2 regions of the Janthinobacterium sp. GW822-FHT07H10 genome follow, and region 2 is predicted to be linked to the other one. Evidence: predicted binding sites of a transcription regulator. Region 2 holds the regulator's gene; the other holds the start of a gene.

Region 1 (7,464 bases), on a different contig from region 2:
TGACGGGACCCAGCACTTCCACGCCGCCGGCCACCAGGCGCGCCTTGGCGGCCAGCAGTTCGTCCATGCTGGCCACTTCCAGCGCCAGGTGCTGCACCCAGGCCGGGGTATTGCGGTCGCGGTCCATCGGCGGCTGCGTCGGCAATTCAAAGAAGGCCAGCACATTGCCCTGGCCGGCGTCGAGGAAGACGTGCATGTACGGGTCCGGCGCCTTGGTCGACGGCACCAGGTCTTCGGCGATGGCGAGGACGAAATTCATGTTCAAATGCTTGACGTACCACTCGACGGTTTTCTTCGCGTCGATGCAGCGGTAGGCGACGTGGTGGATTTGCTTGATCTTCATGCTGTCTGTCTCCAATGGATGCGCGCGCGGCGCGATGGCTGGCGGTTTTTTCAGTTTTCACCATTAGAATCGAGTTCCAGCTATCATACAAACAATATTTAACCATTGATTTATCGGATTATCTTATGAGTCCCAGCCTGCGACAGATGCGCGCTTTCGTCGCGCTCGCCAAGACCGGCAGCTTTACCCTGGCCGCCGAATACCTGCACGTGACGCAGTCCGCCCTGAGCGGCTTGATCAAGGAACTCGAAAGCGTGCTGGGCGTGCGCGTCGTCGAGCGCAGCACGCGCAGGACGCAGCTGTCGGAAATCGGCCGCGAGCTGTATCCGCTGTTTGAAAAGATGATCGAGGATCTCGACGGCGCCATGGCCGGCATCGCCCAGCGCAAGGCCCTGAAGACGGGCCTGGTGCGCATCGCCGCGCCGCAGATGATGGCGTGCACCCTGCTGCCGGAAGTGATCGCCGCCTACCGCGAGGCGCACCCTGACGTGCAGCTGCGCCTGGTCGACTGTCCGGTGGAGAATGTGTCGGCGCGCGTCTTCAGCGGCGAAGTCGATTTCGGTATCGGCCCCGAACGCGACCCGACGGCGGAAATCGGCGCCCAAGTGCTGTTCGAGATGCCCTTCGTGCTGGTTTTTCCCGAGCAGCACCCGCTGCGGCAGAAAGAGCGGGTCACCTGGGCCGATGTGGGCGACTACCCGTTCATCTCGCTGCAGGGTCAGTTCACGGAGCGCCTGCTGCGCGACATGCACGGCAGCTTCCGCGACCTGTCGCTCAATCCCTACAACGAAGTGACCTTCATGACGACGGCGCTGGCCATGGTCAGCGCCAACCTGGGCATCACGGTCTGCCTGCCGTACGCGGAACCGATGGTCAAGCTGTATCAACTGCACATGCGCGCGCTGCACGAGCCGGAACTGACGCGGCGCTTTTTCGTGTACACGAAGACGGCACGTTCGCTGTCGCCGGCGGCCGAAAGCTTCATGGCCTTCCTGTTCCAGTTCGTCGAGACGCACGAGTGGAATGTGGGAGCGAACGGCGGCGCACGCGACGCCCTGCCTGCGGGCGGCGCGGCCGGCGCACCTTTATAATCCACCATCGCCCTTTCACCGCTTACGCCATGACCCAGCCTGCGCACAACGACCTGTCGCCCATCGACGCCGCCACCATCGCCATCAACCAGCGCATGAACACCTTCGACGGCCATGCACAAGTCTGGCTGTTCGGCTATGGCTCGCTGATCTACAAGGCCGACTTCCCTTACCTCGAGCGGCGTCCCGCCAGCATCAAGGGCTGGACGCGGCGCTTCTGGCAAGGTTCGCACGACCACCGCGGCACGCCGATGGCACCGGGCCGGGTCGCCACCATCGTGCCGCAGGCGGGCGCCGTGTGCGACGGCATGGCTTACCTGATCACGCCCGAAGTCTTCGCCCACCTCGACCACCGCGAAAAGAACGGCTATTTGCGCCTGGCCACCGAGATCACCTTCGACGATGGCAGCAAGGTCGATGGCCTCGTCTACATCGCCAATGAAGAAAACGCCGCCTTCCTAGGCGCCGCGCCCGAACTCGACATCGCGCGCCAGATCGCCCGCTCGGCCGGCCCCAGCGGCCCGAACAGCGACTACCTGCTGCACCTGGCCAGCGCCCTGCGCGAACTGGGCAAGAGCGACCCCCACGTCTTCGCCATCGAGCAGCATTTGGCGCAGATCAAGGACGGCACGGCAGACAGTGCCGGGAACTGAAACAATAGAACCAGGGTCAGTCATCTGATACAGCTAACGCGCCATCATGGCCAAACGGGCTGCTAAAACGGAAAATTGGAGCCTGCACGCCAGGGAATTCTCCAAAGATGATCCGGAACAACACACGAAGCACGTGGCCAGATAGCCTTCGACACCACGCAGCAAATACTGACGGCTGCCCTCAAAGGCTGCGACCTGCCCTAGGCCCTGGAAGACGCGATCGCGCAGCACGCGGCCGTCGCTCATATGATCACCATGCTGGCAGACTGCTGCACCGCCATTCCTGCCTGCCTACCGTCTGGCCTGAACTACCTAGCCAGCGGCAAGCGATGCTTGCGCTATCGGGTCCAAAGATCGAAATTCAGCAACACGATTCCTACGCCGAAATAAAATTCCAATATTTATCAAGCCTTCACTATTGAGCTATTTTTGTTGCAGAAGCCCTAAGTCTCATCGTTTTATTTATATGCAAGTTGTCCTGCATATTAATGAATGTTAAGGTGGCAACTCCCTCAGCCATCATGCTCACTTATGAAACCTATTTATGTTGCTCTCATGTTTTTGGGCCTGACTGGTTGCGCAACATCGGAGAAATTTTCTGCAAAGATGGACGGATTCATCGGTCAGCCGGAAATATCCGTGATATCGACGTATGGTATCCCCCAAAGCAATTACACTCTACAAGATGGATCACGTGTTATTCAATACACCCGTGGATCAGATATTATGCTGCCTGGCGCCATCACGGTGCAGCCGGTAACAACTAATACAAGCGGAAATCTAACGCTCAATCAAGGCATCCGACAAACAACTGGAAACTACGCACAACAATCCACGACCTATGTTCAGAGCCAAGGGCCAGCAAGCAATATTTCTTTTTCGTGCACGGTAATGTTCACACTAGATGCGAATGGGATCGTAAGGCGTTGGAGTGCAAAGGGGAACCATTGCATCTCCCAATAATCATGATCAAACAATGTCGAAATGTAGTTAACCCATGACAAAAAAATGCCGCCAGTTACCACTCAAGCGATGCGTTTTCTGATCTTCTCATAATTGTTACGATCCAGTTCTATATTGGTTTTCCCTAAAACAAATCCAGCTGCCCCGCATTGCTCCCTTTCGCCTTGGCGCCCAGCGGCGGCACCACCAGCGGACGGCGGAACTGGGTGCAGTCAAGCTGCTTGAAGCGGCCTCCCCTGCCATGCAGACCCAGGCGGTGCACGGCCTTCTCGAAGCGCTGGCGGATGAGGTCGGCCCATACGCCCTCGCCCTGCATGCGCGTGCCGAAGGCGCTGTCGTAATCCTTGCCACCACGCATTTCGCGCACCCTGTTCATCACGCGCTGGGCCCGTTCCGGGAAGTGCGCTTCCAGCCATTGCTGAAACAGGGGACTCACTTCCCACGGCAGGCGCAGCACGACGTAATGGGCGTGGATGGCGCCCGCGTCACGTACGGCTTCGAGCAATTGCTCGATTTCCGGTTCCGTCACAAAAGGAATGATGGGGGCGATGCTGACGCCCACGGGAATGCCCGCGTCCGTCAAGGTGCGGATCGTGCGCAAGCGCCGCGCTGGAGCGGCAGCGCGCGGTTCCAGCGTGCGCGCGATGGCCGGGTCGAGCGTGGTGACGGTGACGGCCACGGCGGTCAGGCGCTTGGCCGCCATCGGCGCCAGCAAGTCGATGTCGCGCTCGATCAGCGAGGATTTGGTGATCAGCGCCACCGGATGCTCGCATTCGTGCAGCACTTCCAGCACGCGCCGCGTCAGTTGCCGCTCGCGCTCGCACGGCTGGTAGGCATCCGTATTCACACCCAGCGCGATCGGTTCCGGCACATAGGACGGCCTGGCCAGTTCGCGCCGCAGCAATTCCGGCGCATTCACCTTGGCATAGATGCGGCTTTCGAAGTCGAGACCCGGCGACAGGCCCAGGTAGCTGTGCGTGGGACGGGCAAAGCAATAGATGCAACCATGTTCACAGCCCCGGTACGGGTTCAGGGACACATTGAACGGCAAATCGGGCGAAGCGTTGCGCGTGAGGATGGTGCGCGCCTGCTCGTCGTTGACCTGCTTCTTCCATGGCGCGACACCCTCCCCTTCAGCGTCCGCGTCCGCGCCAGCCACGCCCCAGCCGTCATCGAAGCCGTCGCGCGCATGCACTTCGTAGCGTCCTTGCAAATTTGATACGGCGCCACGCCCCTTCAGGGCTTTCAGCGACTGGGGCGGCAACATGGCTTGCCCGGCGAAACTGTCATCATGCTGTGGAATGATTGCTTTCATGAACGGCCCCATCAACTGTATATACGTACAGTATACTATGCCGCTCGCGGGGCAAGATCAAGGGCTGCCGTGATGCTCTTTCAAGCTTTTTCACCGTGCGGTATGACATAACTCAACTGCTGCGCGACAAAACCGTCAAATGCCGTGATCAAAGGAACAAAACGCGGCGCGTCCTGCTCTAACTGCATCAGGGCATAGCAAGTCGCTTCCAGGGTCGACAACTGGTCTGGTGCGTGCGCCTTGCGGATCAGGTAGTGGGAGGCTGGCGTATCGCGCAACGGCAGGCGCGGCATTTGTTGCAACAGGGGATTCAGGTACAGCATCTTGCGGCTCTTGCGCCATGTGCCATCGAGCACCACCAGCCGCAGCTGTGACGGGTCCAGCAAGGTAGCCGGATCCAGTGCGGGCGGCGGTGCGATGCCCAGCGAACGGTCGCCAGGCGTGTCTGGATACAGCAATATGTTTTGTTTGCCAGCGAGCAATGTGACGAGGGTGCCGGGGGCGAACTGCTCTCCGGTCAGCAGGCGGCTGTTGGGCAGGCTCAGGTGCAGCAGGCGGGCGCTGCCCTTGGCATTGTGTACCTCCAGCGGGTGCTGGAGAATCAGCACTTCCACCGCGTGGGCAACGGGGGAAGTCCAACGGCAGATACAGCTGGCTGCGGCGCGCAGGCAGACCGGACAGCGTGCGCGTTTGGCGGGGTCGGTTCGCCTGGTGGCGTCAGCTGGCCTGGTGACGTCAGCTGGTCTGGCAGCTTGCGTCGGGGATGGCGCCACGGCTTGCGCCAGGGGGGGCGCCAGTTTGCTGGCGTCCGCTGGTTTGGCGGCGTCCACTTGCGTGGCGGCCGGGGTCTGGGAGGATGGATGGTTGCTGCTGGTGGTCATGGCGGAGCACGTTCGCGGGGTTCTTCAAGCCGCGATTGTAGCGCCCACGCCATGCCGGCGGAAATGTTGGCGCGAGGTACAGCTTAAAACAACTGTAAAACAACTGCTAACCAAACGACTGCTAACAAGCACTGGCAACAAGCACTGCCAGTAACTGCTAGCAACCGCTGGAAACTGCCAGCAGGCGATGCACGCCAACTCGATTCAAGGCAACGGCTTAGCACCGCCTAAAACACTTAAACACTCAAAACAACACTTAAACACTCAAAACCGCTTAAAACTCTTCCCACTCGTCGGCGCCCGAAGCGACCGGCGCGCGCGGGGTGCTGGTGCGCGCCGCGTCCGGCCTTGCTACCTTTGCCGGGCCGCCAGCGGAGTGGGCGACGAAAGTGGCGGTGGAACCCGCGGCGCCACCGGTCACGGCCCGTCGCGCGGCGGGCTTGACGGCAGACCTGGCAACAGGCTTGGCGGCAGGACGGGCGGACACGTTCGGGGACACGCTCGCCGACACATATTGCTGCGTAGCATCGAGCTTGAACAGGCCCACCACGTCGGCCAGCTTGGCGGCCTGCTCCTGCATGGATTCGGCCGCCGCGGCCGCCTGCTCCACCAGCGCCGCGTTCTGCTGCGTCACCTGGTCCATCTGGCCGATGGCCTGGTTGACTTGCTCAATGCCGGCGCGCTGCTCGTCGCTGGCGTCCGTGATCTGGTTCATGATTTGCGTCACATGGCTGATGCTTTGCACGATTTCATCCATCGTGCGGCCCGCCTTGTCCACCAGTTGCGAACCAGCCTCGACCTTTTGCACGGAATCGTCGATCAAGCCCTTGATTTCCTTGGCCGCCGCCGCCGAGCGCTGCGCCAGGTTGCGCACTTCGCTGGCCACCACGGCAAAGCCCCGGCCCTGCTCGCCGGCCCTGGCAGCTTCGACGGCCGCGTTCAGGGCCAGGATATTCGTCTGGAAGGCGATGGCATCGATGACGCTGATGATGTCGACGATCTTGCGCGAGGAATCATTGATCGAGCCCATGGTGCTGACCACTTCCGACACCACCACGCCGCCCTTGCTGGCGATTTGCGAGGCGTCGATGGCCAGCTGGTTGGCGCTGCGCGCATTGTCGGCATTGAGTTTCACGGTCGAGGTCAGCTCTTCCATGGATGAGGCCGTCTCTTCCAGCGAGCTGGCCTGCTCTTCCGTGCGCGAGGACAGGTCGAGGTTGCCGGCGGCGATTTCGCTCGACGCCGTGCTAATGGAATCCGTGCCGGCGCGCACCTGGCCGACGATGCCGACCAGCTTGTCATTCATGTTCTTCAGCGCATGCATCAATTGCCCTGTCTCGTCGCGGCTTTCCACCACGATATGGCTGGTCAGGTCGCCGGCCGAGACGGCTTCAGCCACTTCCACGGCGCGCGTGATGGGGCGCGTGATCGAGCGCGTAATCCAGTAGGCGCAGGCGATGCCCAGCAGGATGGCGGCCACGCCAAGCGAGATCAGCAGCATGCGGCCGTTTTCATAGCGCGAGCGGATCTGCGCGGCCGTTTCGTCGAGCAATTTGGCTTCCAGCACTTCCAGTTTCTTCAGCGACGCCAGGTAAATGTCGCGCTTGACGGCCATGTCGCCTTCGTACAGGCGCTTGCCCAGTTCCAGGTCGCCTGCGTTCTTGGCCTTGAACACGTCCTTGCGCACTTCCGTGTATGCCTTGCGCGTACTCAACACTTCCTGGTACAGCGCCTGCTCTTCGGCGCTCAGCTGGCTCTTGCCGATATCGTTCTGAATTTCCGTGGCGCGCGCGGACGAAGCTGCCATTTCCTTCTCGAACTGTTTCTGGTGCTCGGGGTCGCTGACCTTCCAGGCGGCGGCCGTGCGCGCCGCATTGACCTCGATGACCTTGGTCCACTCACCGATCAGGCGCTCGTTGCGCACCTTCACGTTGACCAGCTGATCGGTTTCCTTGCTGGCGCTTTGCATCTGCACGATGCCCACCACGGTCAAGGAAGTCAGCAGCAGCAATACGGCGGCAAAGCCACCACCGAGACGCACGCCAATCTTGAGGTTTTTCATTACGAGATTCCTATCTGAAAGAACAATGCACGGATGCCGCCGGTCAGATACCGCTACAACTCACTATAGCAAGCATTTGCCGCCAGACAATCGCGAATGGGACTGGGGGACGCAGTTCTGCCCGGCGCCGTGGCGCCGCACACGCACTACTTTGGT
Region 2 (7,464 bases):
TCATGGTGGCGGGCACGAATGGCAAGGGTTCCACCTGTGCCATGCTGGAATCCGTGCTGTTGCGTGCCGGCTACAAAGTGGGGCTGTACATCAAGCCGCATTTCCTCGATTTCAACGAGCGCGCGCGCGTGCTGGGCGAGATGGCCAGCGACGAACAGCTCGTCGCCAGCTTCAACTTTGTTGAAGCCGTGCGCGGCGACACGCCACTCACGTATTTTGAATTCACCACCCTGGCCATTTTGCAGCTGCTGTCGCAAGCAAAGCTGGACGTGGCCATCCTGGAGGTGGGCCTGGGCGGGCGCCTGGACGCCGTCAACGTGATCGACGCCGACGTGGCCATCGTCACCAGCGTCGATATCGACCATACGGATTACCTGGGCGACACGCGCGAAGCCATCGGCTTTGAAAAGGCCGGCATCTTCCGCCCGGGCAAGGCGGCCATCTGCAGCGACCCCGTGCCGCCGCAGTCGCTGATCGACCATGCCGAAGCCATCGGCGCCGACCTGTGGCTGATGGGCCGCGATTTCAATTATTCGGGTGACAAGCAGCAGTGGAACTATGGCGGGCGCGAACAGCGCCGCAATTCGCTGGCCTACCCGAGCTTGCGCGGCGCCAACCAGATCCTCAACGCGACGGCCGTGCTGGCGGCGCTGGAAGTGCTGAAGCTGAAACTGCCGGTGGGTGCGCAGGAAGTGCGCACGGGCCTCGTGACGGTGGAATTGCCGGGCCGCTTCCAGGTCTTGCCTGGCCGCCCCAGCGTGATCCTCGACGTGGCGCACAACCCCCACGCGGCCTCGGCGCTGAACCAGAACCTGGGCAATATGGGTTTTCACCCGTACACCTACGCCGTCTTCGGTTCCATGCAGGACAAGGATATCGATGGCGTACTGGCCGCAATGGCCGAACATGTCGACCACTGGTGCCTGACAGGCCTGCCTTCGCCGCGTGCGGCCACGGCATCGGAACTGGCGGCCAAGGTGCAAATCATGCTCGAAGATAAGCCCGACAGCAGCGAGCATACTGTGTCTATTTTCGATGATCCGGCACAAGCTTTTGCAAATGCAATGAGCCGGGCCGGTGAGAATGATAGAATTGTGGTCTTTGGTTCTTTCCTCACCGTTGCCGGCGTGATGAAGGCCCGAAAATCCTCACTTCACTGAAACGCACTCGACTGAAAATCACGCATGGGCTTGTTCTCGAAACTGTTTAAAAACAAGCAAGAATCCTCTGGCGAAGACAGCGGCTTTTATGTCCCTGGCGAAGCACAGTCGCCGACCCGCAAGCGCGCCGCCAACACTGCCGGTGGCGGTGGTTCGCGCCGTGGCGGCAAGGAAGCGCCGGATCCGGTCTTGCCTGAAAAGAAACGCGCGCGCCGCCGCCTGGTCGGGGCCATCGCCCTGGCCCTGGGCGTGGCCGTCGGCTTGCCGATGCTGCTCGACTCCGAGCCGAAGGCGCCCGTCAACGATATCGCCATCGACATTCCGTCGAAAGAGAAGGTTGCCGCCGCGCCCGCGCCCGCCCCCGTGCAGGCCGTACCGGCCCAGGCGTCGGCAGCGAACAATGGCCTCGACCAGTCCGAGGAAATCGTCGATGCGCCGCTGCCTCCGGCAGCCAAACCTGCTCCGGCGCCCGTGCTGGCCGCGGCCCAGCCCGTGCCGGCCAAGCCCGCCTATGTGGAGCCGAAAGCGGAACCGAAACCCGTCAAGCCCGAACCGAAACCCGAGCCGAAGCATGAAGCGAAGCCGGAACCGAAGCACGAACCCAAGCCTGAAGCCAAGCCCGAGCCCAAGCATGAAGTGAAGCCGGAAGCCAAGCCCGAAGCGAAACCGGCCAAGCCGGCGCAGTCTGCCGACGATGCGGCGCGCGCCCTGGCGATTCTGGAAGGCAAGCCGCTGGACAAGCCGCAAGAGAAGGCGCACGACGCCGGCAGCGGCAAGTTCGTGGTGCAGGTGGCGGCCCTGGCGACGCAGGACAAGGTGGACGAATTGCAGGAAAAACTGCGCGAAGCGGGCATCAAGTCGTATACGCAGAAAGTCTCCAGCCCTGCAGGCGAGCGCATCCGCGTGCGAGTGGGGCCGTTCGGCAGCCGCGACGATGCGGAAAAGACGCGCGCCAAGCTGCAAAAGCTGGGCCTGGGCGGTAGCCTGGTGCCGGCGTGATGATGCAAGGCTGAACGCGCGTGACGATCTTCGATTACCTGGTGCTGTTCGTGCTGGTGACGTCCGTGCTGATCAGCATGATGCGTGGCCTGGTCAAGGAAATACTGTCGCTGGTCAGCTGGATCGTGGCTTTCGTCATTGCCAACGCGTATGGCGCCACCCTGGCGAAATTCCTGCCGGAAACCGTGCCGGGCGAAGCCATCCGCCTGTTGCTCGCTTTCGTGGTGCTGTTCATCGGCGTGCGCATTCTGATGGGATTGCTGTCCATGACGGTCGATGCGCTCGTCAAGGTGACGGGACTGAGCCTGGCCGACCGCACCCTGGGCAGCCTGTTTGGCCTGGCGCGGGGCCTTGTGATCGTGCTGACCGCCGTCATCTTGTGTGGCATGACGTCCATCCCGCAGCAGCCATTCTGGAAAAACGCGCTGCTCAGCCCGGTCGCGGAACAGGGCGCGCGCGCCATCAAGCCTTATCTGCCTGCCGCCTACGCGCAGCATGTGAAATTTTGAAATTTTTTTAAAATCAGTAGCACAGTTTAGGAGCACACCATGTGTGGCATCGTCGGCGTCGTTTCCCATCAACCTGTCAATCAATTGCTCTATGACGCATTGTTGCTCTTGCAACATCGCGGCCAGGACGCGGCAGGGATTGCGACCAATCACAGCAGTATGTTTTCCATGCACAAGGCCAACGGCCTCGTACGTGACGTCTTCCGTACGCGCAACATGCGTTCGCTGCAAGGCACAACGGGCATCGGCCACTGTCGCTACCCGACGGCCGGTTCGTCGAGCGAAGAGGAAGCACAGCCGTTTTATGTGAATGCGCCGTTCGGCATCACGCTGGCGCACAATGGCAACCTGACCAACTGGGAACAGTTGAAACAGGAAATGTTCAAGAACGACCGCCGCCACATCAATACCGATTCCGACTCGGAAGTGCTGCTCAACGTGCTCGCGCATGAAATCCAGGAAGCGACGACGGGCCTGAACCTGGACCCGGACGCCATCTTCAAGGCCGTGACCGTGCTGAACCGTCGCGTCAAGGGTGGCTACGCTGCCGTGGCGCAGATCGCCGGCGTGGGCTTGCTGGCCTTCCGCGACCCGCACGGCATCCGTCCGCTGTGCCTGGGCATCAATGAAACGGAGCAGGGCGCCGAATACCTGATCGCGTCCGAATCCGTGGCCCTGGAAGGCATGGGCTTCCGCTTCGTGCGCGACATCGGCCCCGGCGAAGCCGTCTTCATCGATGCCGACAAGCAATTGCACAGCCGCCAGTGCGCCGACAACGCCAGCCTGAACCCGTGCGTGTTCGAGTTCGTCTACCTGGCCCGTCCCGATTCCGTCATCGACGGCGCCTCCGTGTACGCCACGCGCCTGAAAATGGGCGAATACCTGGCCGAAAAGATCCGCACCGAATTGCCCGGCGTGCATATCGACGTGGTCATGCCGATCCCCGATTCCTCGCGTCCGGCCGCCATCCAGCTGGCCATGGCGCTGAACATCGAGTACCGCGAAGGCTTCATCAAGAACCGCTACATCGGCCGCACCTTCATCATGCCGGGCCAGGCGGCGCGCAAGAAATCCGTGCGCCAGAAGCTCAACGCGATCCCGTCCGAGTTCAAGGACAAGGTCGTGCTGCTGGTCGACGATTCCATCGTGCGCGGCACCACCAGCCGTGAAATCGTGCAGATGGCGCGCGAAGCGGGCGCGACGAAAGTCATCTTCGCCTCGGCCGCGCCTCCGGTGATTTACCCGAACGTGTACGGCATCGACATGCCGACGCGCGACGAGCTGATCGCCTATGGCCGCACGACGGAAGAAGTGTGCCGCGAAATCACGGCCGATTACCTGGTGTACCAGGATATCGGTGCGCTGAAGCAGGCGATTGCCGACGTCAACCCGGCCCTGACCAGTTTCGAGGCGTCGTGCTTCGATGGCGTGTACGTGACGGGCGACGTGTCGCAGGAATACCTGGACCGCCTGGAGTACGCGCGCCACCATCCGAAGGCGGCAGCGCCCGAGGATACGCCACGTTCCCAGCTGAACCTGAACCTGGCGACGACGGAAGCATAATCGTCCAGCCCGGCCTGCGCCGGGCTTTTTTTTGTCTGACTTTTTCACTGCCTTGCGCACCACCCGACCATGAGCGACAACAAGACTTACGGCTTTACCACCACCATCCTGCATAACGACCGTCGCAAGGGCATCGAACACGGTTCGCTGCACAAGCCCGTGCACACGTCCGTCGCGTTCGGCTACGGCGATGCGCGCCAGCTCGCTTCCGTGTTCCAGGGCAAGGAGCCCGGCTTCCGCTACGGCCGCCAGGGCAATCCGACCGTTTCCGCGCTGGAAGACAAGGTCAACAAGATGGAAGACGGCGTGGCCACGCTGTGCTTCGCCACCGGCATGGGCGCCATCGGCGCCGTCGTGCAGGCGCTGCTGCGCGCGGGCGACCACGTCGTGTCGTCGGCTTTTCTATTCGGCAACACCAACAGCCTGTGGCAGACGGTGACGGGGCAGGGCATGGCCGTGTCGTTCGTCGACGCCACCGATGTGGCCAACGTGGCGGCCGCCATCACGCCGGCCACGCGCATCGTGTTTGTCGAAACCATCGCCAATCCGCGCACGCAGATCGCCGACCTGGCGAAGATCGGCGAGTTGTGCCGCGAAAAAGGCATCCTGTATATCGTCGACAACACCATGACGACGCCGTATTTGTTCCGCCCGAAAGCCGTGGGCGCGGGCCTGGTGGTCAATGCGCTGACCAAGTCCATCGGCGGCCACGGCAATGCACTGGGCGGCAGCTTGACGGACACGGGCGTGTTCGACTGGACGCAATATCCGAACATCTTTGACAATTATAAAAAGGCGGCGCCGGCCCAGTGGGGCATCGCGCAAATCCGCGCCAAGGCCTTGCGCGACTTCGGCGCCTCGCTGGGACCGGAAGCGGCGCACCATATCGCCGTCGGCGCGGAAACCATGGCCCTGCGCATGGACCGTACCTGCTCCAACGCCCTGGCGCTGGCGACCATGCTGCAGGCGGATCCACGCGTGGCTGCCGTGCATTATCCGGGCTTGGCCTCGCATCCGCAGCACGCGCTGGCAACGGACTTGTTCCGCAGCTATGGCTCCCTGTTCAGCTTTGAGTTGAAAGACGGCATCGACTGCTTCGATTTCCTCAATCGCCTGAACCTGGCTATCCCGGCCAGCAACCTCGGTGACACGCGCACCCTCGTCATTCCCGTTGCCCACACGATCTTTTACGAGATGGGCGCCGAGCGCCGCGCCAGCATGGGCATCGCCGAATCGCTGATCCGCGTCTCCGTCGGCATCGAGGACGAGGCGGACCTGCTCGAGGATTTCCGTAATGCGCTGGAGGCATAAAACGCCCGGGCGATAAAAAAGGGCCGCAACAGCATGACTGTTGCGGCCCTTTTTGCGTTTTACGTGCGACAGCTGCCAGGAAAAATCAATGCCAGCTGCGCATCAAGCCAACTGCCAGCCCTTCCAGGGCGAATTCGTCTTCCGGCGACACGGTAATGACCTTGAAATCGGGGTTTTCCGGCAGCAGTTCGATGACGGAGCCCGTCTTCTTGTAGCGCTTGACGGTGACTTCGTCGCCGATGCGGGCGACGACGATCTGGCCATTCTTGGCGCTGTCGACCTTCTTGACTGCCAACAAGTCGCCATCCATGATGCCGGCGTCGCGCATGGACCAGCCGCGCACCTTCAGCAGGAAGTCGGGCTTGGCCGAGAACAGGGCAGGGTCGACGTTGTAGCTCGCTTCCAGGTTTTCCTGTGCCAGGATGGGCGAACCGGCCGCCACGCGGCCGATCAGCGGTAGCGACATCAGCAGCGCTGCCGGCACCTTCGATGGCAGCGTTTCGGCCGCCGCGCCGATCAGGCGGATGCCGCGCGACGTGCCTGGCGAAATCTCGATCGCGCCCTTGCGGGCCAGGGCCTGCAAATGCTCTTCGGCCGCATTGGCCGATTTAAAACCCAATTCATTGGCAATCTCGGCGCGGGTGGGAGGAAAGCCCGTATTTTCAATCGCGTCCTTGATCAGGTTCAGGATTTGTTCTTGTCGTGCTGTCAGCTTGATCATGAGCGGTGGGTGCATACTAAAATGCTGTCTATATGAACAGTCTGTATTTTTGTACAGTATCGCCGACTATGCAAGCCCAATTTCACCATTTCGCAAAATAATTCAACGATCGGCTTGTTCCTGGCGCGATCACTTCAATTTATTGCCAATTTGCAATTTTCTCTGCTAGTATGCGCATGATATTTTTTTGGCAATGTGGCATCCGGGCCATGTGTGCCTCTCTTCATCCGTAAAACTATAAAAGGATTCCATGATCGACCGATGTGGTAAGCGTTTCACCTTGCTGGCTGGCTTGCTGGGCATCTTGTTTGCCGGGAATGCGTGCGCCTTTACCCTGGGCACGCATGTCTGGGTGGGGCAGCAGGTCATCAACGATCTGGCGGACGATGGCAAGATCACTATTGTATTGCAGGGAAAGCCCGTCACCCTCGAAGTGCCCGCGCATGTGCGCAGCGCCATCCTGGCGAACCAGACGGAGTTCTTGCTGGGGAATATAGGTCCCGACTCGGCGCCGGACATTCTCGTCGGGCAAACCATCGTCCATCCCGGCATCGAAGACGGCTGGAAGACCAACGACTGGCTGCGCTTCCTGCTCAACAGCGCCAGGGGCAACGCCGCGGGCACGGCATACGCCTATGGCTACCTGGGGCATGCCTCGGCCGACATGTTCGCCCATACGTATGTCAATCAGTATGCGGGAGACATCTTTGACCTGGCCGATGAAACGCTGGTGGAGCAGCGGCATATTGCGCTCGAGGGCTTTATCGGGAGGCTGACGCCGCCGTTGCGCGACCACACGGGCAGGCAGCTTGGCGCCGTGCGCGCCTTGATCAAGCCCAGCGATGCATTCGGCACGTTTGTGCGCGACACGCTGGTGCTCAACGATACGGTGCAGGAGCAATACAGCCGCGGCAAGTATGGACGGCATTTGGCGGCCTACCATGCCTACCGCAAATCCATCGACGCGATGGTGGTCAATCCTGCTTGGAACCAGCTCGACGTCGCGGTCGTGCGGCTGTTTGCGTCGAACTGGGGCGTGGCGCTGTCGTCGAACGACGCGCAAAAGATCATCGACAAGGCCAATGTCATCATCCCCAAGGTACAGGCGGGCGAGGACCGCATCCAGTCCCTGGCAAACGATCTGGTCAATGCCACGCAGCATCTTGACGATGCCCTGTTCAGCGGCGTGAAGAAGGCCACG

Evidence for each region. Region 2 encodes LexA, which represses DNA repair genes until DNA is damaged. Its sites were predicted from a motif close to ACTGTATNNNNATACAGT; they were not measured.
Region 1: a site for LexA is predicted at 4,380-4,397, ahead of AC1RDJ_RS27315 (PA0069 family radical SAM protein). Genes of this name have one in related genera too.

What each region holds. Positions count from the first base shown of each region.
Region 1 is NZ_JBXAKS010000021.1:31,808-39,271, forward strand. Features, by position in the region: gene AC1RDJ_RS27295 (VOC family protein) at 1-343, opposite strand, end outside; gene AC1RDJ_RS27300 (LysR family transcriptional regulator) at 469-1,434, shown strand; gene AC1RDJ_RS27305 (gamma-glutamylcyclotransferase) at 1,497-2,087, shown strand; gene AC1RDJ_RS27310 (hypothetical protein) at 2,121-2,333, opposite strand; gene AC1RDJ_RS27315 (PA0069 family radical SAM protein) at 3,175-4,317, opposite strand; gene AC1RDJ_RS27320 (tRNA-uridine aminocarboxypropyltransferase) at 4,446-5,138, opposite strand; gene AC1RDJ_RS27325 (methyl-accepting chemotaxis protein) at 5,521-7,308, opposite strand.
Region 2 is NZ_JBXAKS010000008.1:188,180-195,643, forward strand. Features, by position in the region: gene folC (bifunctional tetrahydrofolate synthase/dihydrofolate synthase) at 1-1,160, shown strand, start outside; gene AC1RDJ_RS19050 (SPOR domain-containing protein) at 1,185-2,159, shown strand; gene AC1RDJ_RS19055 (CvpA family protein) at 2,180-2,668, shown strand; gene purF (amidophosphoribosyltransferase) at 2,708-4,231, shown strand; gene AC1RDJ_RS19065 (cystathionine gamma-synthase family protein) at 4,301-5,542, shown strand; gene lexA (transcriptional repressor LexA) at 5,628-6,263, opposite strand; gene AC1RDJ_RS19075 (zinc dependent phospholipase C family protein) at 6,514-7,464, shown strand, end outside.